2 regions of the Bradyrhizobium sp. USDA 3397 genome follow, and region 2 is predicted to be linked to the other one. Evidence: predicted binding sites of a transcription regulator. Region 2 holds the regulator's gene; the other holds the start of a gene.
The links. Region 2 encodes LexA, which represses DNA repair genes until DNA is damaged. Its sites were predicted from a motif close to TGTTCNNNNTGTGTTCNG; they were not measured.
Positions count from the first base shown of each region.

Region 1 (10,296 bases), 6.8 Mb from region 2:
CGGTGGCGATGATCGCGGCGCGGTGGCGACCGTAGCGGCGGTAGACATATTGCATCACCTCCTCGCGCCGCGAATGCTCGAAATCGACGTCGATGTCGGGCGGCTCCAGCCGTTCCTTGGAGATGAAGCGCTCGAACAAGAGGTCCACCTTGGTCGGGTCGACCGAGGTGATGCCGAGCACGTAGCATACGGCCGAGTTCGCCGCCGAGCCGCGACCCTGGCACAAAATGTTCTGGCTGCGCGCGTAGTGCACGATATCGTGCACGGTGAGGAAATAATGCGCGTATTTCAGCTCGGCAATCAGCGCGAGCTCCTTGTTGAGAGTCGCGCGCAGCTTGTCGCCGATCTTGCCGCCGAAATATTTGTCGACGCCCGCCCAGGTCAGATCCTCCAGATGCCCTTGCGCGGTCTTGCCCGGCGGCACCGGCTCGTCGGGATATTGGTACTTGAGCTGATCGAGCGAGAACTCGATTGCGTCCGCAAAGCGCAGGGTCTGCGCGATCGCTTCGGGAAAATCCCGGAACAGCCGCGCCATTTCGCGTGGCGTCTTCAGGAAGCGCTCGGCATTGGCCTCGAGCTTCCGCCCAATCGCCTCGATCGTGGTCTTTTCCCGGATGCAGGTCAGCACGTCCTGGAGCGGACGGCGGCGGGGATCGTGATACAGCACCTCGTTGGTCGCGAGCAGCGGCACCTTTGCCTTTGCGGCGAGATCATCAAGCCGCGACAGGCGACGCTTGTCGTCGCCGCGATAGAGCAGGCTCGCCGCGAGCCACACGCCCTCGGCACGGCTATCCCTGAGTTTTGCGAGGACATCCAGCGCCCGCGCCGGCTCGAAACGATGCGGCAACGTCAACACCAGGAGCTGGCCTTCCGAGAATTCCAGGAGATCGGCCAAGGTGAGACGGCACTCCCCCTTCTCGATCCGCGTGATGTCGTCGCCGCGCTTGCCTCTCGTGAGGAGCTGGCACAGCCGGCCATAGGCCGCGCGGTCGCGTGGATAGACCAGGATGTCGGGCGTACCGTCAACGAAGACGATGCGGGCGCCGATCAACAATTTCGGCTTGTGCAGCACCTTGTCATTGTCGAGCTCCTTGTAGGCCCGCACCACACCCGCGAGCGTGTTGTGATCGGCAATGCCGATCACAGGAATTCCTAAAGCGCTCGCCTGGTGGACATAGGCGCGCGGATCCGAGCCGCCGCGCAGGAAGGAGAAATTGGTGGTGATGCCGATCTCGGCATAAGCGGGGCTGTTCATGCGAAGAGACCATGCACATACCAGCCGGGAGACGCCGGCTTGCCGTCACCGTCGAACACCTCGCCTTCATAGAGACCGTCACGAAAGATCCAGAAGCGCAGGCCCTCGGCATCCTCGATGCGGAAATAATCCCGCGTCAGCTGCTTGCCGTCCTGCCGCCACCATTCCATCGCGATGCGCTCGGGTCCCTCTACCCGCACCACCGCATGCAGCGCGCGCCGCCAGGTGAATTGATGCGGCGGGCCATCGGGCACGGTCGCGAACGGCACCTTGATCGGCTCCGGCTTGTCGAACAGGCGCAAGGGACGCAGCGGCGGCTCGCTCGCGACGCGCGCCGGCCATTCGGCCTGCATGGCAGCGGCGAGATGATGCTGCGCCGATGCGGCCAGCACCGCGCTTTCGGGAATATGAGTATCCTGCGGCAGGTGCACGACGACGCGTTTGCCGCCGATGCGCGCGGCGATGCGGTCGATCAGCGCGGCGAGCTCGTCGTTGTCGTGGACATGGGCATCGAGATCGCGCTGCTCCTGCACCACGATCTCGGTGCGGCTCGCCGATAGGCGCACCATGTCGAAGCCGAAGCCGGGATCGAGGGGATCGGCGAGTGCATCGAGCCGCTCGCGGAACAAGCGGTCGATTACGGCGCTTCGCGTCACCGGACGTCCAGTCTCGACCGTGATCGTACGCACCGCGCCATCGGTGCGGAAGAATGCCGCTTCCAGCCGCCGCGCGCCTTTGCCCTGCTTCTCCATGGACGCGATCAACGTATTGGCCAGCCGCGACAGCGTCATCGCGATCATGGTGTCGGTCGCGATCGGCTCGGCAAAGCGTTTTTCGACGATGTAATCGGGCGGCGGTTTGCGCGGGCTGATCGGCGCATCGCCCTGCCCCAGCGCATGGGCGAGCAGCGTGGAGAACCGGGCGCCGAACCGCGCCGTGATCTCGGAGGCGCTGCGCGATGCGACATCACCGATGGTCTTCAGCCCGGCGCGGCGCAGGCCGGTGGTGATGGCTTCACCTGCACCGAGCGCGGAGACTGGAAACGACCTGATCGCCTCCGCCTCCCCGCCATCGGCCACGATGGTACCCGTGGCCTGCCGCGTCAGCGTGCGCGCACAAACCGAGGTGCCGGCGATCGCCGCGTTGACGGCAAAGCCCTGACGGGCTAATGCGCGGACCAATGTCCGCAACAACGCGGCCTCGCCGCCGAACAGATGCGCGCAGCCGGTGATGTCCAGGAACAACCCGTGCGGCGGATCGAGCGCCACCAGCGGCGTGAAACGGTCGCACCAATCGGCGATATCGCTGAGCGTCTTCGCATCGGCCACGGTATCGGCGTCGAACACACGCAAGTCCGGGCACATCGCCCGCGCATTGGCGAGCGGCTGGCCAATATACAGACCGAGGCGCTCGGCGGCCTCGTCCAGCGCATGGATCACCAGCGCATTGTTGTCCTTGATGACGACGATATCAGGCTCATGATTGGGTTTACCCAGCCCGGCGCTGCCAACGAACCGCTGGATCCTGTCGATGGGCAGGCGCGGCAGCCACAGGCTGAGGATACGTCGAGGGTTCACTGAACTGGCACTCATCACAATTCCATTCCATGATCCACCGGCCGCACGGGCCATGACGATTGCGCAAGAGCTCGGCATCGAACACCGGCGCGCCCCAGGCACTCCACATCGAGCCCGGAGGCGAATGCGCCGCACGCAGCATCCATCGTGTCTCCGCGGTCGAAGGCAGCGGCTGCGCCGCCATGCGCAGCAAGAGGCCGGTAACGCCGGAAGATTGCGCGGCCAGCGTCAGTTTGCGGCTTGCCACCAGATCGAACTGCCTGACATCGCCCCAGAGCTCGAGCACGACGGCGCCCAGCGCATCGCAGGCGAGCGCGTCGGCCGAGGTGCGCAGCGCACTCTCGACATCGGCGGCGCGCACCATCACCACACGGCGAGGGTCGAGGCCTAGCTCGGATAACCCGCTCATCGACAGCGCACCGGTTTCGAGCTCCGAAAAATCCTGCCGCACCCACAATAGCGGCCGGCGCGCGCTCACGCGTCCCGCAAGGCCCATGACGAACCCCGTCGCAGCCGCGCCCTGACGCCCTTCGCAAAACACCTCGTGGATCGCCGCGCGCGCGAGCCCGCCTTTCAGCACGGCGTCGGCCGCGCCATGGCCGAGGGCGATGCGATCGCGCGGATGCACGACCTCCGCCGTCTCGATGCGCTCGATCTGGCCGCGCAGGATCGCAAGCGCGCTCATACGTGCGCCGCTCATGCTCGCCGCTCCTCAGAGGTGATTGCCGATGGCTCTCAAAAAGAGAACCAGCAGCTGGCTCATTTGTTCATGATATGTTCTAATATAAAGCTAACGGCGCCGGCAGAGTCAATCGAATTGGCGCATCCAAAGATTCATGAGCGGAATCAAAGAGATTCAAACATGGACGTACAACGCAAGCTGGAGATTCTGGCGGATGCCGCCAAATACGACGCATCCTGCGCTTCCAGCGGCACCGAGAAGCGGGATTCCAGCGACGGCAAGGGCATGGGCTCGACCGCCCCAAGCATGGGCATCTGCCATTCCTACGCGCCGGACGGACGCTGCATCTCCCTGCTCAAGGTGCTGCTGACCAACGCCTGCAATTACGATTGCCTTTATTGCGTCAACCGCGCCTCCTCGAACGTCCCACGCGCCCGCTTCACCATCGACGAATTGGTCAAGCTCACGCTCGACTTCTACCGGCGCAATTACATCGAGGGCCTATTCCTCTCCTCCGGCATCATCCGCAGCCCTGATTACACGATGGAGCAAGTGGTGAACGTCGCGCGAAAACTGCGCGAGGAGCATCACTTCCGCGGCTACATCCACCTGAAGACCATTCCCGAGGCCGACGACGCGCTGATCGCCGAGGCCGGCAAGTATGCCGACCGCCTTTCGATCAACATCGAGATGCCTGAAGAGACGAGCCTGCAGCAATTCGCGCCGGAGAAGGACGTGCGCGCGATCCGCCGCACCATGGGCCGGCTGCGGCTGAAGCTGGACGAGGCCGAGGACAGCCGCAGCGCGAAGACAAAGGCCAAACCGCAGCGCTTCGCGCCCGCCGGACAAAGTACGCAGATGATCGTCGGCGCAGATAGCGCCTCCGATCACACCATTCTCCACACCAGCGCCAATCTCTACGGCGCCTACCGGCTGCGGCGCGTCTATTACTCCGCCTTCAGCCCGATCCCCGACGCGAGCCATGCTTTGCCTCTGATACAGCCGCCGCTGCTGCGCGAGCACCGGCTCTACCAGGCCGACTGGCTGATGCGGTTCTACGGCTTCGACGTCGGTGAGATCGTCGACGACAGCGCGATGCTGCCGCTCGACATCGATCCCAAGCTCGCCTGGGCGCTGCGCCACCGCGACCGCTTCCCGCTCGACGTCAACCGCGCCAGCCGCGAGGAGCTGCTGCGGGTGCCGGGCTTCGGCACCAGGACGGTCGAACGCATCCTCGCGACGCGGCGCACCACCACGATCCGCCTCGCCGACCTCGCGCGGCTGCATGTGCCCCGCAACAAGGCACTGCCGTTCATCGTCCTCAGCGATCACCGTCCCGCACCGCATCGTCTCGATGCTGCCGGGCTGATCGAACGGTTCAAGCCGAAAGCAACGCAACTGGGATTTGGCTTCTGATGCAGTACATCATGCTCGACACCGAAACCGATTTCGACGGCTGGCGCAAAGCCGCGCGTAGCCTCGTGCTCCATCACGTGCCGCCCGGCGAGGCCACCTGGACCGTGCAGGGCCGTGAAGCCGAGCTGTTCGCGCCGCAAGCGCCGTCTCCGATCCTCGAGGTGAACGACGGCACGTTCACCGTCTCGGCAAAATTCGTCGAGCTTGCCAAGGCGGCGATCCTGCATCGCGACAACGAGCGCTTTGCGATCCTGTATCGCCTGCTGTTCCGGCTGAAGGACAATCACGATCTCATCGAGGTCGCGACCGACCCCGATGTCGCGCTTGTCACGGCCATGGCGAAAGCGGTCTATCGCGACGAGCACAAGATGCATGCCTTCGTGCGCTTCCGCGAGATCGGCAGGGAACGCCAGGCGCACTACGTCGCCTGGTTCGAGCCGGAGCATCACGTCGTCGAGCTCGCCGCGCCGTTCTTCGCCAAGCGCTTTGCCGACATGCCCTGGTCGATCCTGACGCCGGACCTCTGCGCGCATTGGGACGGCCATGCGCTCTCCTTCACGCCGGGCGTCAGCAAGAGCGAGGCGCCGGGCGAAGACCGGCTGGAGGAAACCTGGCGGCGCTACTATGCCAGCATCTTCAATCCGGCCCGGCTCAAGGTGAAGGCGATGCAGGCCGAGATGCCGAAGAAATATTGGAGGAACCTGCCCGAGGCCTCGATCATTAAGCCCTTGATCGAAGACGCCGAGCGCATGACCGGCGCCATGATCGCCAATGCCGCAACCGATCCGCACAAGCCTCAGAAGCGGCCGGAGGCTCCGATGAGACGCAAGCCAGCTGCCGACGATCTCGAAACGCTCCGCGAGGAGGCCGCGCATTGCCGCGCCTGCCATCTCTACAAGGACGCGACACAGACCGTGTTCGGCGAAGGGCCGAAGAATGCCAACATCATGCTGGTCGGCGAGCAGCCCGGCGACAAGGAAGACCTCGCCGGCCATCCCTTCGTCGGCCCGGCCGGGCAAATGCTCGATCGCGCGCTGGAGGAGGCCGGCGTCGACCGCAAGAAGGTCTATGTCACCAACGCGGTGAAACACTTCAAATTCGTGCCGCGCGGAAAGATTCGCCTGCACCAGAAGCCGAACACACCCGAGATCCGGGCGTGCCGGCAATGGTATGAGCGGGAAGTTTCGACAATCCAACCGGATCTCATCGTGGCGATGGGCGCCACCGCCGCGCAAAGCGTGTTCGGCAAGATCACCCCTATCGGGAAGAACCGCGGCCGGTTGATCGAGCTTCCCGAAGGCCGCAAGGCGCTGGTGACCGTGCACCCGTCCTATCTGCTGCGACTGCCTGATCCCGAAGCCAAGGTTCTGGAATATCGGCGCTTCGTCGAAGATCTGAAGATCGCCGCCGGCCTGCAGAAGAAGGCCGCACGGGCTGCGTGAATACAGCGGGAAATGGCTTCACGCCGTTGTTGACGATCCGATCTCTCAAATAGACAAGGGCCCGTGGAATGCACGGGCCCTTTCATCTGTGCTTCGGACCCGGTCCTACGACGCCGCGAGCTGCTCCTCGACCAGCTTCACCCAATAGGACGTGCCGTAGACGATCGCCTCGTCGTTGAAATTGTAGGCGGGGTGATGCAGGCCGGCGCTGTCGCCGTTGCCGCAGAAGATGAAGGCCCCGGGCCGCGCTTCCAGCATGTAGGCGAAATCCTCGCCGCCCATCAGCGGCGCCATCTCGTGGACATGGGCCTCGCCCGCGACCTGCGTGGCGATGCGCCGTGCCACTTCGGTTTCCGCCGCATGATTGTTCACGACCGGATAATTGCGCTTGTAGTGCAGGTCGATCTTGGCGCCGGTGATCTGCGCCATGCCCGCCACGACTTCATGCACGCGCTTCTCGACCAGCTTGCGCACCTCAGGCGACAGTGTGCGGATGGTGCCTCTCAGGGTCGCGGTCTGCGGAATGACGTTGCGGGCATTGCCGGCGTGGAATTCGCAAATCGATACGACCGCCGATTCCAGGGGATCGACGCTGCGCGAGACGATCGACTGCAGTGCGGTGATCACCTGCGCGCCGACCAGCACGGAATCGACGCATTTGTGCGGACGCGCGGCATGGCCGCCAACGCCCTCGATCATGATGTCGACCTCGTCGGTCGCCGCCATGATGGGGCCTGGCCTGATCGCGAACGAGCCGACCGGGATGCCCGGGCCGTTGTGCATGCCATAGACCTGCTCGATGCCGAACCGCTCCATCAGGCCATCCTTGACCATGGCCGCGCCGCCGGCGCCACCCTCCTCGGCGGGCTGGAAGATCACCACGGCATCGCCGGCGAAATTGCGCGTCTCGGCGAGATAGCGGGCCGCCCCGAGCAGCATCGCGGTGTGGCCGTCATGGCCGCAGGCGTGCATCTTGCCGGGGATCTTGGAGGCGTAAGGCAGATTGGTCTGCTCCTCGACCGGCAGCGCGTCCATGTCGGCACGCATGCCGATCACCTTGAGCCCCTCGCCGGTGGGCTTGTTGCCCTTGATCACGCCGACGACGCCGGTCTGGCCGAGACCGGTCACGACTTCGTCGCAGCCGAACTCCCGCAACCGGTCAGCAACGAATGCTGCGGTGCGGTGGACATCGTACAGCAGCTCGGGGTGCTGATGGATGTCCCGCCGCCAGGCCTGGATATCGGGTTGAAGGTCGGCGACGCGGTTCACGATGGGCATGGAAGGTCTCGAGCTGTTGGAAATACAGGATTGTCTACCATGCAAGCGTCGGTCCACCCAACCGCCGGCAATCGGGGTCTAGCCCTGTTCACTTGGCATGGCCGGGCTTGTCCCGGTCGGCTGCGTCTGCCTATTAAACGGAAAGCAAAGAGAATCCGGGTGGACGCAGAATGCCGAGGCGGCTTGAAGGTGAGTTTGACTACATCGTCGTCGGAGCCGGCACCGCGGGCTGCATCGTTGCCAACCGGCTGTCGGCTGCCCCAGGCAACCGCGTTCTCATTCTTGAAGCCGGTGGCGACGACAACTGGATCTGGTTCCATATCCCGGTCGGCTATCTCTTCGCCATCGGCAATCCGCGTTCGGACTGGATGTTCAAAACCGAGGCCGAGCCCGGCCTGAACGGCCGCTCGCTGGCGTATCCGCGCGGCAAGGTGATCGGCGGCTGCTCGGCAATCAACGCCATGATCTCGATGCGCGGACAGGCTGCCGACTACGATCATTGGCGCCAGCTTGGCCTGACCGGCTGGGGCTATGACGACGTGCTGCCGTTGTTCAAGAAGCTCGAAGACCACTTCCTCGGCGCCAGCGAGCATCACGGCGCCGGCGGCGGCTGGCGCATCGAGGCACCGCGGCTCTCATGGGCCATTCTCGACGCGGTCGGTGACGCCGCCGAGGAGATGGGCATCAAACGCATCCCGGATTTCAACACCGGCGACAATGAAGGCACCAGCTATTTCCACGTCAACCAGAAGCGCGGCCGGCGCTGGTCCTCGGCGCGCGGCTTCCTCAAGCCGGCCTTGAGGCGCCCCAATCTGCGGCTCGAGAAGCACGTGCTGGTCGACCGCCTCATCATCGAGCAGGGCCGCGCCGTCGGCGTGCGCTTCATCCAGAACGGCGAGATCATCGAGGCGCGCGCAAAGCGCGAGGTGGTGCTCTCGGGAGGCTCGATCGGCTCGGTGCAGGTGCTGCATCGCTCCGGCATTGGGCCGGCCGACTGGCTGTCGCCGCTCGGCATCGACATCGTCATGGACAAGCCCGGCGTCGGGCGCAATCTGCAGGATCACCTGCAGCAGCGCGCGATCTACAAGGTCGAGGGCGCGCGCACGCTGAACGAGACCTATTACAATCTGTTGCGCCGCGGCCTGATGGGGCTCGACTACGCTTTCCGCCGCCGCGGCCCGCTGACCATGGCGCCGTCGCAGCTCGGCATCTTCACGCGCTCCGATGCGACGCGCGCCCGCGCCAACATCCAATTCCACGTGCAGCCGCTCTCGCTCGACAAGTTCGGCGATCCCCTGCACCGTTTCCCTGCGATCACGGTGAGCGCGTGCAATCTGCAGCCGACCTCGCGCGGCACTGTGCGGTTGCGCGCGACAACGCCTGACGAGAAGCCGATCATCGCGCCAAATTACCTGTCGACCGACGACGACCGCCAAGTCGCCGCCGACGCTATTCGCACCACACGGCGCCTGATGCAGCAGAAAGCGCTGGCCAAATATCGCCCCAGTGAATATCTGCCCGGCCCCTCCGTCGGCGACGACGATGCCTCCCTCGCGAAAGCCGCCGGCGACATCGGCACCACCATCTTCCATCCCGTCGGCACCGCGAAGATGGGCACGGCGAACGATCCAATGGCGGTGGTGGACGAGCGGTTGCGCTTCTACGGCCTCGACGGCCTGCGCATCGTCGATGCCTCGATCATGCCGACGATCACCTCGGGCAACACCAATACGCCGACCGCGATGATCGCTGAGAAGGGCGCCACGATGATCCTGGAGGATGCGAAGTAGCATCCCATCGCTCATGATCGATCCGTACCGTTTCTCAATCGGTCCCGCCGACGCAGAGATCGCCATGCTGCAATGGGGCGAGAGCGGTAAGCCGCCTGCCCTGCTCGTACACGGCACCGGTTTCGTCGCCGACGTCTGGCACGAGGTCGCGCGCGAGCTCGCATCGACCTACACCGTCTATGCCCTCGACCGCCGCGGTCATGGTGCAAGCCACAAGCCTGGCGCCTATCACTTCCTTGATTACGCCGACGACATCTGCCGTTGGTCGATACGCTCGATCTCCGCGACATCTACGGAATCGGCCACAGCGCGGGTGCGACCGATCTCCTTCTCGCGGCGAAACTCCTGCCCGGTCGCTTCGCGCGCCTGTTCGTGATGGAGCCGACCGTCATGGACCCGCGCGCGGCGCGCTCCGGCGGATTGAGCGAGGAATCGCTCGCCCGCGTGCAGGGCACGCTGCGCCGACGCGCCGAGTTCGACAGTCCCGACGCCGTGTTCGAACGTTACCGCGCAGCACCGGCGTTTGCGGATTGGACCGAAACCTCGCTACGGGCGTATGTGCGCCACGGCTTCGCGCCCCTGGATGACGGCCGTATCCGGCTCTGCTGCACGCCGGAAATCGAAGCCGCGATCTTGCTCCCCATCTACGAGGCGATGGAGCAGGTCTACATTGGGGATGCCCGCGGCAATCCGTTTGCCTCGCTCACCAAGCTCGAGTGTCCGGTGCGCGTCACGACAGCGGCGAAGTCGGGTCCAATCTACAAGGAGATGGCGAGACGCGCTGTGTCGCTGATCTCGGGCGTGACCACGCGGGTTTTCGAGAATGCCGGCCACTGCGTCGCGCAGGAAGTGCCGG
Region 1 covers NZ_JBSSDS010000001.1:7,998,891-8,009,186, reverse strand. The annotation lists gene ACVWYQ_RS37195 (error-prone DNA polymerase) at 1-1,255, opposite strand, end outside; gene ACVWYQ_RS37190 (Y-family DNA polymerase) at 1,252-2,847, opposite strand; gene ACVWYQ_RS37185 (ImuA family protein) at 2,744-3,532, opposite strand; gene ACVWYQ_RS37180 (putative DNA modification/repair radical SAM protein) at 3,695-4,930, shown strand; gene ACVWYQ_RS37175 (UdgX family uracil-DNA binding protein) at 4,930-6,372, shown strand; gene ACVWYQ_RS37170 (M20 aminoacylase family protein) at 6,478-7,650, opposite strand; gene ACVWYQ_RS37165 (GMC family oxidoreductase) at 7,821-9,440, shown strand; partial or broken gene ACVWYQ_RS37160 (alpha/beta fold hydrolase) at 9,454-10,296, shown strand, end outside.
Region 1: the regulator LexA is predicted to act here: its motif matches at 3,597-3,614, upstream of ACVWYQ_RS37180 (putative DNA modification/repair radical SAM protein).

Region 2 (10,296 bases):
ACAGCCCTTCGTCGTAGAGGCCGCCGCCGAATTCCAGCCGCATGCGCGTCCGGTCGGGTACCCAGAGTTCAACGACGCGAATGAAGGTCTTCATCGAGCCTGTCCGCCGCCTCAAGCCACTGCAGCATCGGTCATTTGGCTGCGGAGCGAACGTTCAAAATTCAGGCAGGACGGCCCAAACTTCATGCGGCGACGAGGCGCGGCGGCGGGCTCGCCGATCGAATGTCCTGAAACAAAAACCCACCGGGCTCGCCGGCCTCGGCCGGCGACGGCAATTTCAATCCCGGGCTCGGCCTTTCGGCCGAAGGGCGTCAGCCGATCGGCAGGCGCGTGATCGTGGGCCGCGTGTCGGCGACGGTCTGCGGCTTGTGCTCGCGCTCGGGGGCCGGCTGCGTCACCGGCAATTGCAGCACGGTCGCGCGCTGGCCTTCGACGAGCTGCGTCACCAGCACATATTTGCCGTCGGGAAATTCGATCGCGTCATGATGGCGATCGGGAATGTGCGGGTCGATCTTGCCGAACTTGCCGACGCGAGAGTTCACGGTGCGCGTCCAGATCCAGCGGTTGTCGTAGCGGACGTCGTCGGCGAAAGCGAGCTCCGTTCCCGGCAGCAGACAGACCGCGACGGAGGGATCGGCTTCAGAAGCGAAGCCGCGCGTCGAGGTGCCGCGGAAGGTTGTCGTGACGATCGTCTCGCCGACTACGGCGGGGCGCGTCGCGACGGCATGCAAGCTGTAGTCACACATCGGGTGCTCCTCATGCTGGGATAGCGACCCGCGTCTCTTTCGAGGCGCAGGCCTCTATCAGAGTGGAAGCATACAACGCTCTGCTCGGTTATGGGCAAATCTGCGGCTCGCGTTCGCAGCACGCGATCACATTATCTTTCCCGGATTCGATAGGAACAAACCTCGCGTCCTTGCATTCGGCCGGAGCTATCAGCACTGCCGGCACAACTCTACCGGCGAAGCAGAAATGGCTGCGCGCCTGCGCGGGCGAATGTCGCGCGGGAAGATGGACCGGACAGCCGGCGCAGAACCAGAGAAACCGTCCAGCCGGAGCGGACAAGTATCCGCTCCGATCCTGGATCGCCGATGCCGATCGAAGCGCGCGCGGCGCTTGAGACTTCCGGTATCAGTACTTCCGGTAAAGCCCGATCAACTTGCCCTGGATCTTCACGCGGTTCGGCGGAAGAATGCGGACCTCGTAGGCGGCATTGGCGGGCTCGAGCGCGATCGAGGCGCCGCGGCGGCGGAAGCGCTTGAGCGTGGCCTCCTCGTCGTCGATCAATGCCACCACGATGTCGCCGGTATTTGCGGTCTCGTTGCGCTGGATCAGCGCCATGTCGCCGTCGAGGATGCCGGCCTCGACCATCGAATCGCCGCGCACTTCGAGCGCGTAGTGCTCGCCCGAGCCGAGCATGTCCGGCGGCACGCTGATGGTGTGGCTGCGGGTCTGCAGTGCCTCGATCGGCGTGCCGGCGGCGATGCGGCCCATCACGGGCACCGCGACCGGGCGCTCGCCCTCGTCCGCGGGCGGGCTGGAGCTCGCGCGCACCTTGCCGAGATTGCCCTCGATGACGCTCGGGGTGAAGCCGCGGCGATTGCCGGCGGCGGCCTGGAGCTCGGGCAGCTTGATCACCTCGATGGCACGGGCACGGTTGGGCAGGCGGCGAATGAAGCCGCGCTCCTCGAGCGCAGTGATCAGGCGATGGATGCCTGACTTCGAGCGCAGGTCGAGCGCATCCTTCATCTCGTCGAAGGACGGCGGCACGCCGCTTTCCTTCAGACGCTCGCTGATGAACCGCAGAAGCTCGTATTGTTTGCGCGTCAACATCTCGACCAAAGTCCCCCGGTTGATGTCGTTCGATTCCGAGACGATGAAGTCGGCAATAAGCCGCTACATCCTCGAAACAAATCATGAACGGACACTATATGTTCGATATGTGTTCCGCAACTGCTTAATTTATGGTGAACGCGGCCAAACTCGCGGAATGCGTGTGGCTGGGCGGCTCAGACGGGCAGCCGGAGCACCTCGCAAGGCGTCCCTGCCTCGGCCTTCGGCGCGAACGGTGCACGCACGAGAAGTACCTGTGCCGCAGCGAGATTCGCAAGCAGGGAGGAGTCCTGATGGCTGACGGGAAGGGCGACGCGCGTGCCGTCGTCGCGCACCTCCAGTCGCGCACGCAGATAATCCTCGCGCTGGTCGTTGGCGGCGAGATCGCGGCCCAGCACGGCGCGCTCGCGCTGATGATGAATCGCTGAACGGCCCGACAGGGCGCGAATCAAGGGCACCATGAACAGGAAGGCGCACACGTAGGACGACACGGGATTGCCGGGCAGGCCGATCACGCGCATCGCGCCTAGTCGACCGTGCATCATCGGCTTGCCGGGCCGAATCGCGATCTTCCAGAACGCCATCGCGATGCCTTCGCCCTTGAGCGCCTGCTGGACCAGGTCGTGGTCGCCGACCGACGCACCGCCGGTCGTGATCAGGATGTCGGCGCCGCTCTCGCGCGCGCTGCGGATGCCGGCGGACGTCGCCTCCAGCGTATCGGCGGCAATTCCGAGGTCGATGGTCTCGGCGCCCTCGCTGCGGGCGAGCGCATGCAGGGCATAGCCGTTGGAATAGACGATCTGGCCACGACCAGGCGTGGTGCCTGGCATCACGAGCTCGTCGCCGGTGGCGAGAACGGCAACCCTCGGGCGGCGGATGACGGCGAGATGCGGATGATTCATTCCGGCGGCAAGGGCGAGATCGCGCTCGGTGAGACGGATTCCCTTGCGCAGCAGCACGTCTCCTTCGCGGAAGTCGACGCCTGCAGGGCGGATGTGCCGGCCGAAAATGGCGGCTTCCTTGATCGTGACATGTTTGCCGTCGGCAGCCGTGTCCTCCTGGATCACGACGGCATCGGCGCCGTCGGGAACGACGCCGCCGGTGAAGATCCGCACGGCTTCGCCGGGGCCGACGCTTCCCGCGAACGGCCGGCCCGCCGCGACCTCACCGACGACGGTCAACCTCGAATCGTATGCCGCGTCCGCCGTGCGCACGGCATAGCCGTCCATCGCCGACATTGCCTCCGGCGGCTGCGTGCGCCGTGCCGCGACATCGCGGGCGAGCACACGATGGTAGGCCTCGTCGAGGCAAACCATCTGTTCAGCCAGCGGCTCGACGCCGGCCAACACCGCGGCAAGCGCGTCAGAAACCGGCATCAGGGCCACGGGCGAACTCCTGCTGAGCACATCAGTCAATGGGCGGCGAGAGTTCTAGCCGAGTGCAGGCGTGAGGCAAAGCAGCACGCGGGATGATTTATCCTGCGTGATCGCGGGGTGGAGGAGGTCGGCTCAACTCCGCCGCGGCATGATGCGGAAGGCGAGACAGACCGGAACGAGGATTGCCATGGCAAGGACGAGAATGACGAGCGCCACGGCCAGCATCGGTCAACGCTCCGTCGGATCGCCTGGACTGAAATCCGCGACGTCGGGCGCCTTGGGACCCTGATCTTTGTCGGGCAGCGGATCGGCCTGGGATTTCAGGTCGGCGGCCTTGCTGATCAGCTTGGCGGAGAGGTCAGAATCCGAGGTGGTTCTAGCGAATTCGAGCAGGAGAGAGGCTTGCTTGGTGAGATAGGTCTTGCCCAGCACGTCGATCAGTCCAATGTAGAAGTCCCAACGGACTCATGAGTCCGAAAGGTGGTATTCCGTTCCCGGAACTCTGTATAAAAATGCACAAAGTGATCAGGTTCCACAATTTCAGCAGTTTTTGTTCCGGCAAGTGAGCGCGCTCCGGGCTTTCCCGCGGCTCAGATCCCCAGTGCTTTCAATGCGTTCCCGACATCGCGCGGCGAGGTGACATGCACGGCGGTCAACCCCCGCGCCCGCGCTCCCTCGATGTTCTCGGCGAGGTCGTCGAAGAACACGATGCGCTCGGCCGGCACGCCGATCGCCGCCACGACATGGTCGAAGGCCTCGGCATCCGGTTTGCGCAGGCCGATGCTGGAGGACAGATACAGCTCGCGGAAATGGCCGAGCAGACCGGCATATTCCTTCGAGAAATAGTCGACGTGCGGCCGATTGGTGTTGGAGAAGGCATAGAGCGGCATCTGCTTCGCCGCCCGCGGCAGCAGCTCGGCGATATCAGGCATCTCGCCGGCGAAGATCGCGTTCCAGCCTTCCAGGAATTGCGCATCCGAGATGCCGATCCCGAGCGAGGACCGCAGCGAGGCGAAATAGTCCGCATCGCTGATCTTGCCCATCTCGTGCAACCGGTAGGCCTCGTCGCGCACATAGCGCGCGATGATGGCCTCGGGCTGGCAGCCGGCATGTCCCGCCCAGCAGGCGATCGCCTTGGAGAAGTCGATGTCGAGCACAACGCGCCCGAGGTCGAACAGCAGCGCATCCGCGCTGCCGGGAGAGAGCGATGTCATTGCGTCCTTCACTTCAGTATGGCGCGTCAGTAACGATAGGGCTCGTGATCGAACAGCGGGAACGCGCTGAACACGCTGGGCGCGTTGGTGGCGGTCGCCGGATGCAGGCAGGATTTATCGATCTCGGCGAATGAGGTGGCGCCCAGGAGGCCGAGGCAGCGCAGCACCTCGTCTTCGAGCAGCTCCAGCATCCGTGCGACGCCGGCTTCGCCGGCTGCCGCCAGCGCCCAGCATTGCAGCCGGCCGATGCCGACGAGGTCGGCGCCCGCCGCGATCGCCTTGACGATGTCGGTGCCGCGGCAAAAGCCGCCGTCGACCATGATCCTGGCGCGGCCCTTCACGGCGTCGACGATCTCCGGCAGCACGTGCATGGCGCCGCGGCCGTGGTCGAGCTGGCGTCCGCCATGGTTGGAGACGTAGATCCACTCGACGCCGTGATCGAGCGCGATCTGCGCATCCTCGGCCGTGGCGATACCCTTGAGGATCAGCGGAATTTTGAACGTATCCTTGATCATCTTCACGGTCCGCCACTCCAGGCCCTTCTGGAAATCGCCGCCGGTGGCGCGCAGGCGGCTCTCGCGAACGTAGCGCTTGGCGATGTCACGTTCACGACGGCTGTAATGGGCGGTGTCGACGGTCAGGCAGAAGGCGGCATAGGCGTTCTTCTCGGCCCGGCTGACGACATCGGCGACGAAAGCATCGTCGCCGCGGACATAGAGCTGATAGAGACGCAGTGCATCGGGGGCAGCCTCGGCGGTCGTCTCGAGGCCGGGCTCGGACACCGAGCTCAGCATGTGCGCGGCGCCGAACCTGCCTGCAGCGCGCGCGACGCTCGCCGCGCCATCCGGATCGAAGATCTCGAGTGCGCCGACGGGAGCCAGCACCACCGGCAGACGCAGCTTGCGGCCGAACTGCTCGACGCTGCCATCGATCCTGCGCACGTCGCGCAGCACGCGCGGGCGGAAGGCGATCTCGTCGAGCGCCATGCGATTGCGCCGCATCGTGGTCTCGGTCTCGGCGGCGCCGACGATGTAGTCCCAGGCATTCTGGTTGAGGTTGGCGCGCGCCTTCCGGATGAACTCGTGCAGGTTCTGGAACGGCTCGTCGCTGGCGCCGAGCTCGACGTTCCGTTCCGGCCGGATGCGGGGCGCTTCATTCATTGTTGTCCTCCCGAGAATTTGAAGTCTTGTCGCCATCGCCTATCGCGTCCGGCCCTCCAAAACCATCCTAAAATCGCATAGCTGCGAGGCGTGAGCGGCTCGGACCGGCGTCGTGTTGCTTCGAAACAGTTTCGGAACGTTGCCAAAAGTTTAGGCCAAGGCGAAGAGATTTCTTCGGTGTACCCGCCAGCGCGGCATCCCGGCCTTGAAGAAACCAGAATGGTATTGTGAGAGATGGACTGGATCGCCATTTGCATGGCGTTTCCCAGCCTCAAGAGAAACGCCAAGCAAAAGGCACCTTCATGCGGAAAACCCTGCTGTTCCCCCTGGGCGCGCTCACGGGAGCGTGCCTGACCCTTCTGGTAGCCAGCCCGCAGGGCGGCGTATGGGCAGCGCGGGCGGCAGTGAGTGCGAATGATGCTTATTCCCAGCTCAATCTGTTCGGCGCGGTGTTCGAGCGGGTCAAGGCCAGCTATGTCGAGAAGCCGGACAATGCCAAGCTGATCGAGGGGGCGATCACCGGCATGGTGACCTCGCTCGACCCGCATTCGCGCTACATGAACGCCAAGGCCTGGACCGAGATGCAGGAGACCACCTCCGGCGAGTTCGGCGGGCTCGGCATCGAGGTCACGATGGAGGATGGCCTCGTCAAGGTCGTCTCGCCGATCGACGACACGCCGGCTTCGAAGGCCGGCATCATGTCCGGCGACCTCATCGGCAAGATCGACGGCGAGGCCGTGCAGGGCATGACGCTCGAGCAGGCGGTCAACAAGATGAAGGGACCGGTCGACACCAAGACCAAGCTGACCATCATCCGCAAGGGCGCGGATGCGCCGCTCGAGGTTGCGATCACGCGCGAGATCATCCATGTGCGTCCGGTGCGCTTCCGCGTCGAGAACGGCGACATCGGCTATATCCGCATCACCTCGTTCAACGAGCAGACCGCCGACGGCCTGAAGAAGGCGATCGCCTCGGTCTCCAAGCAGGTCCCGCCGGAGAAGCTCGCCGGCTACGTGGTTGATCTGCGCAACAATCCGGGCGGCCTGCTCGACCAGGCCGTGTCGGTGTCGAGCGCCTTCCTGCAGCGCGGCGAGGTCGTTTCGACCCGCGGCCGCAGTCCGGAAGAAACCCAGCGCTTCACCGCCCATGGCGGCGACCTCACCAAAGGCAAGCCGATCGTGGTGCTGATCAACGGCGGCTCGGCCTCGGCCTCGGAGATCGTTGCCGGTGCACTGCACGACCACAAGCGCGCGACGTTGATCGGCACGCGATCGTTCGGCAAGGGCTCGGTGCAGACCATCATTCCGCTCGGCTCCGGCAATGGCGCGCTGGCGCTGACCACGGCACGCTACTACACGCCGTCGGGCCGCTCGATCCAGGCCCAGGGCATCGCGCCCGACATCGAGATCCTCCAGGACGTGCCGCCCGAGCTGAAGGGGCGGATGGACACCATGGCGGAATCCCAGATGCGCGGGCATCTGTCGGCCGACGGCACCGAGCAGACCGGATCGCAGTCCTACGTTCCGCCGGAAGAGAAGGACGATAAGGCTCTGCACGCAGCCTACGACTTCCTCCACGGCGTTACGGCAAATGCCGTCGCTGCCAAGCCAGCGACGAAGTCTGCAGTGCCGAACTAGATCTTACGACGTTTCGGATCATGTTTCGCCCGGGAGCGGAGGACCGCTTCCGGGCGATTTGGTTTGCAGCGCCGTTTCGGCCTAACCGACCTCGCGGCGGCGGCTCTCGCGGCTTTCGCGCCGGGCGAGCCGGCTGCGGTGCAGCGCGAACAGCTCCAGCATCTTGTCGGCGGGTTTGGCGGCGCTGAACAGATAGCCCTGCATCTCGGAGCATCCGAGCGTGCGCAGCAGACGCTGCTGCTCCTCGGTCTCGACGCCCTCGGCCGTCGTGGTCATGCGACGGGCGGCCGCCAGGTTGACGACGGCTTGAACGATGCTGGCGGAGCCGTCGGGACGGGCGATGTCCTCGACGAAGCAGCGGTCGATCTTGATCTTGTCGAACGGGAAGCGGTGCAGATAGCTCAGCGACGAGTAGCCGGTGCCGAAATCGTCGAGCGCGATGCGCACGCCGATGGCGCGGAGCTGGTGCAGGATGGCAAGCGCGGCATCGTCGTCGCGGATCAGGACCGCCTCGGTGATCTCGAGCTCGAGCCGGCTCGCCGGCAGGTTCGACGCGGCGAGCGCCGCCATGATCTTCAGCGCCAGCGTGCCGCTCTTGAACTGCACCGGCGAGACGTTGACGGCGAGGCGGATGTCGTCGGGCCAGCTTGCCGCGTCCCGGCACGCGGTCGCCAGCACCCATTCGCCGATCTCGTTGATCAGGCCGGTGTCTTCGGCGATCGGGATGAAATCCGCCGGCGAGACCCAGCCGCGCTCGGGATGGCGCCAGCGCACCAACGCCTCGCAGCCGGTGATGCGGTCGTCCTTCAGGCCGAGGCAGGGCTGGTAATACACCTCGAGCCCGCCTTCGCGGCCGCCTTGCGCGATGGCGTGGCGCAGGTCGCCCTCGAGGTCGCGGCGTTCGCGGACCTTGGCGTCCATGGCCGGCTCGAAGAAGCGGTAGGTGTGGCGTCCGGCGGACTTGGCCGCGTACATTGCCATGTCCGCATTCTTCAGGATCTGGTCGAGCGCCGTGCCGTGTTCCGGCGCGAGCGCGATGCCGATGCTGGCGTCGCTGGTGAGATGATGGCCCATGCAGTCGACCGGCGTGCGGATGGTTTCGAAGACACGCGCGACGAGCTCGTTGACCTGATCCAACGACGTCACCGCGCCTTGCACGATGGCGAATTCGTCGCCGCCGAGGCGCGCCACGAAGTCTGCCGGGCCGGCACAGCGGCGGAGGTTCGTCGCGATCGATTTCAACAGCTCGTCGCCGACGAGATGGCCGAGCGCGTCGTTGACGCCCTTGAACTCGTCGATGTCGATGTAATGCACCGCGGTCTGCTCGCCGTGGCGGGCCGCAGCCAGCTCCTGCCGCAGATGCTCGTGAAACATGGCGCGGTTGGGCAGGTCCGTCAGCGCGTCGTAGTGGGCGAGGTGGGTGATGCGCTCCTCGATGCGCCGGCGCTCCGTGATGTCCTCATGGGTCGCCACCCAGCCGCCATCCGCGAGCGGCTCGTTGAGGATGTGGATCGAACGGCCGTCGGCGGTATCGACCACCATGGAGTTGCGGAGATGGATGTCCTTCAGGACGCGCGCGACGTAGGCATCGACGTCGCCGGTAAACGAGCCGGTCGTTTTGCGATGGGCGATGATGTCCCGAAAGCTGCAGGCGGGCTTCACGATCTCGGCCGACAAGCCGTACATCTCGATGTAGCGCTGGTTGCAGACCACGAGCCGCTGCTCGGAATCGAACAGCAACAGGCCCTGCGTCATGTTGTTGACGGCGCGGTCGAGCCGCTGCTTCTCCAGCGTCAGCTGTTCGCGCGAAAGGCGGTGCTGCTCCAGCAGCTTGCGCACGACGGCAATCAGCACGCCTGCGATCGCGAGCGCGGAAGAGGCTGCGATCGAGATCAGAATGCCGATCTGCTCGCGCCAGTCCGCCAGGGCTGCTGCGCGCGTCGTGGTGGCCATCACCAGGATCGGGAAGTGGGGCAGGGCGCGGGAGGAGATCAGCCGGTCCTCGCCGTCGACCGGGCTGTTGAAGCGGCCGGCGAAATGATCGAGCCCGAACACCCTTTGATGCTCGAACGGTCCGGTCTTGAAGTTTCGCCCCATCAATTCGCCGGACTGCGGATAGCGGGCGAGCAGTGTGCCGTCGCGATGCAGCATCGAGATCGTCGCGCCTTCGCCGAGCACCACGGAGGCGAAGAACTTCTCGAAGTTGGCGGGCTCGATTCCGCGTCCGACCACACCGAGGAACTCGCCGCGTGGCCCGACGACCCTCCGGGCCACCAGAATGGTCCACGCACCGGAGACGCGGCTGTGCAGCGGCTCGATCAGGACATCAGGCGCATTGGGATCGTACTTGAAGGTGCGGAAGTAGGCACGATCGGCGACATTCACCTTGGGGGCCGGCCACGCCGTCGACGAATTGATCAGATTGCCTTCGGCATCGATGATGTTGACGCCGCCCATGTAGGGCAGCGCCTCGATCTTCGACCGCAGCCTCCGATGCACGTCCTCGCCCGAGAGGCGCTTGCGATAGTCCTCTCCGGTCGCAATTCCGGTGGTGCGGACGTGATCGACGAAATCCTTCTGGATGACGGCGAAGTCCTGCAATTGCTGGTCGAAATGATGAGCGAGCAGCAGTACGGTGTTTTCCAGCTCGCGGCCGGAATTGCGCAGCGCCCGCTCCCGGAAATTTTGCGCGATCAGGACCGAGCCTATGGCGATGGCCGCGATCAGCAGCGTGCCGCCAACCACCAGCCAGCGGATCGGACCGCTGCGCACGAAGACCTGGTCAAACAGACGATTGCCGAATTTCATCTTCATGCTGGATTCGTTGCCGCGCACACGTCAGGATCAATTCAGGACCCTGAGAACATCCGTTGGTTTACGGTGACGGTGTGGAAGTAAAGTTAGGAAGCGCGGTTAACGAGACGTGAATGCTCGCGCGCAAAAGCAATCCATGCGCGCGGCGCGAAACCGGCGTGCTTGCGCAAACCCGCGTCAGGCGCGGTAATGGCCGGATTTGCCGCCGAGCTTCTCGACCAGATGGATGCCCTCGATGCGCACGCCGCGCTCGACGGCCTTG
Region 2 covers NZ_JBSSDS010000001.1:1,242,312-1,252,607, reverse strand. The annotation lists gene ACVWYQ_RS05885 (GAF domain-containing protein) at 1-94, opposite strand, end outside; gene ACVWYQ_RS05880 (hypothetical protein) at 312-746, opposite strand; gene lexA (transcriptional repressor LexA) at 1,132-1,833, opposite strand; gene ACVWYQ_RS05870 (molybdopterin molybdotransferase MoeA) at 2,010-3,218, opposite strand; gene ACVWYQ_RS05865 (hypothetical protein) at 3,438-3,641, opposite strand; gene ACVWYQ_RS05860 (HAD family hydrolase) at 3,800-4,423, opposite strand; gene ACVWYQ_RS05855 (alpha-hydroxy acid oxidase) at 4,450-5,583, opposite strand; gene ACVWYQ_RS05850 (S41 family peptidase) at 5,886-7,220, shown strand; gene ACVWYQ_RS05845 (bifunctional diguanylate cyclase/phosphodiesterase) at 7,302-10,034, opposite strand; gene moaC (cyclic pyranopterin monophosphate synthase MoaC) at 10,212-10,296, opposite strand, start outside.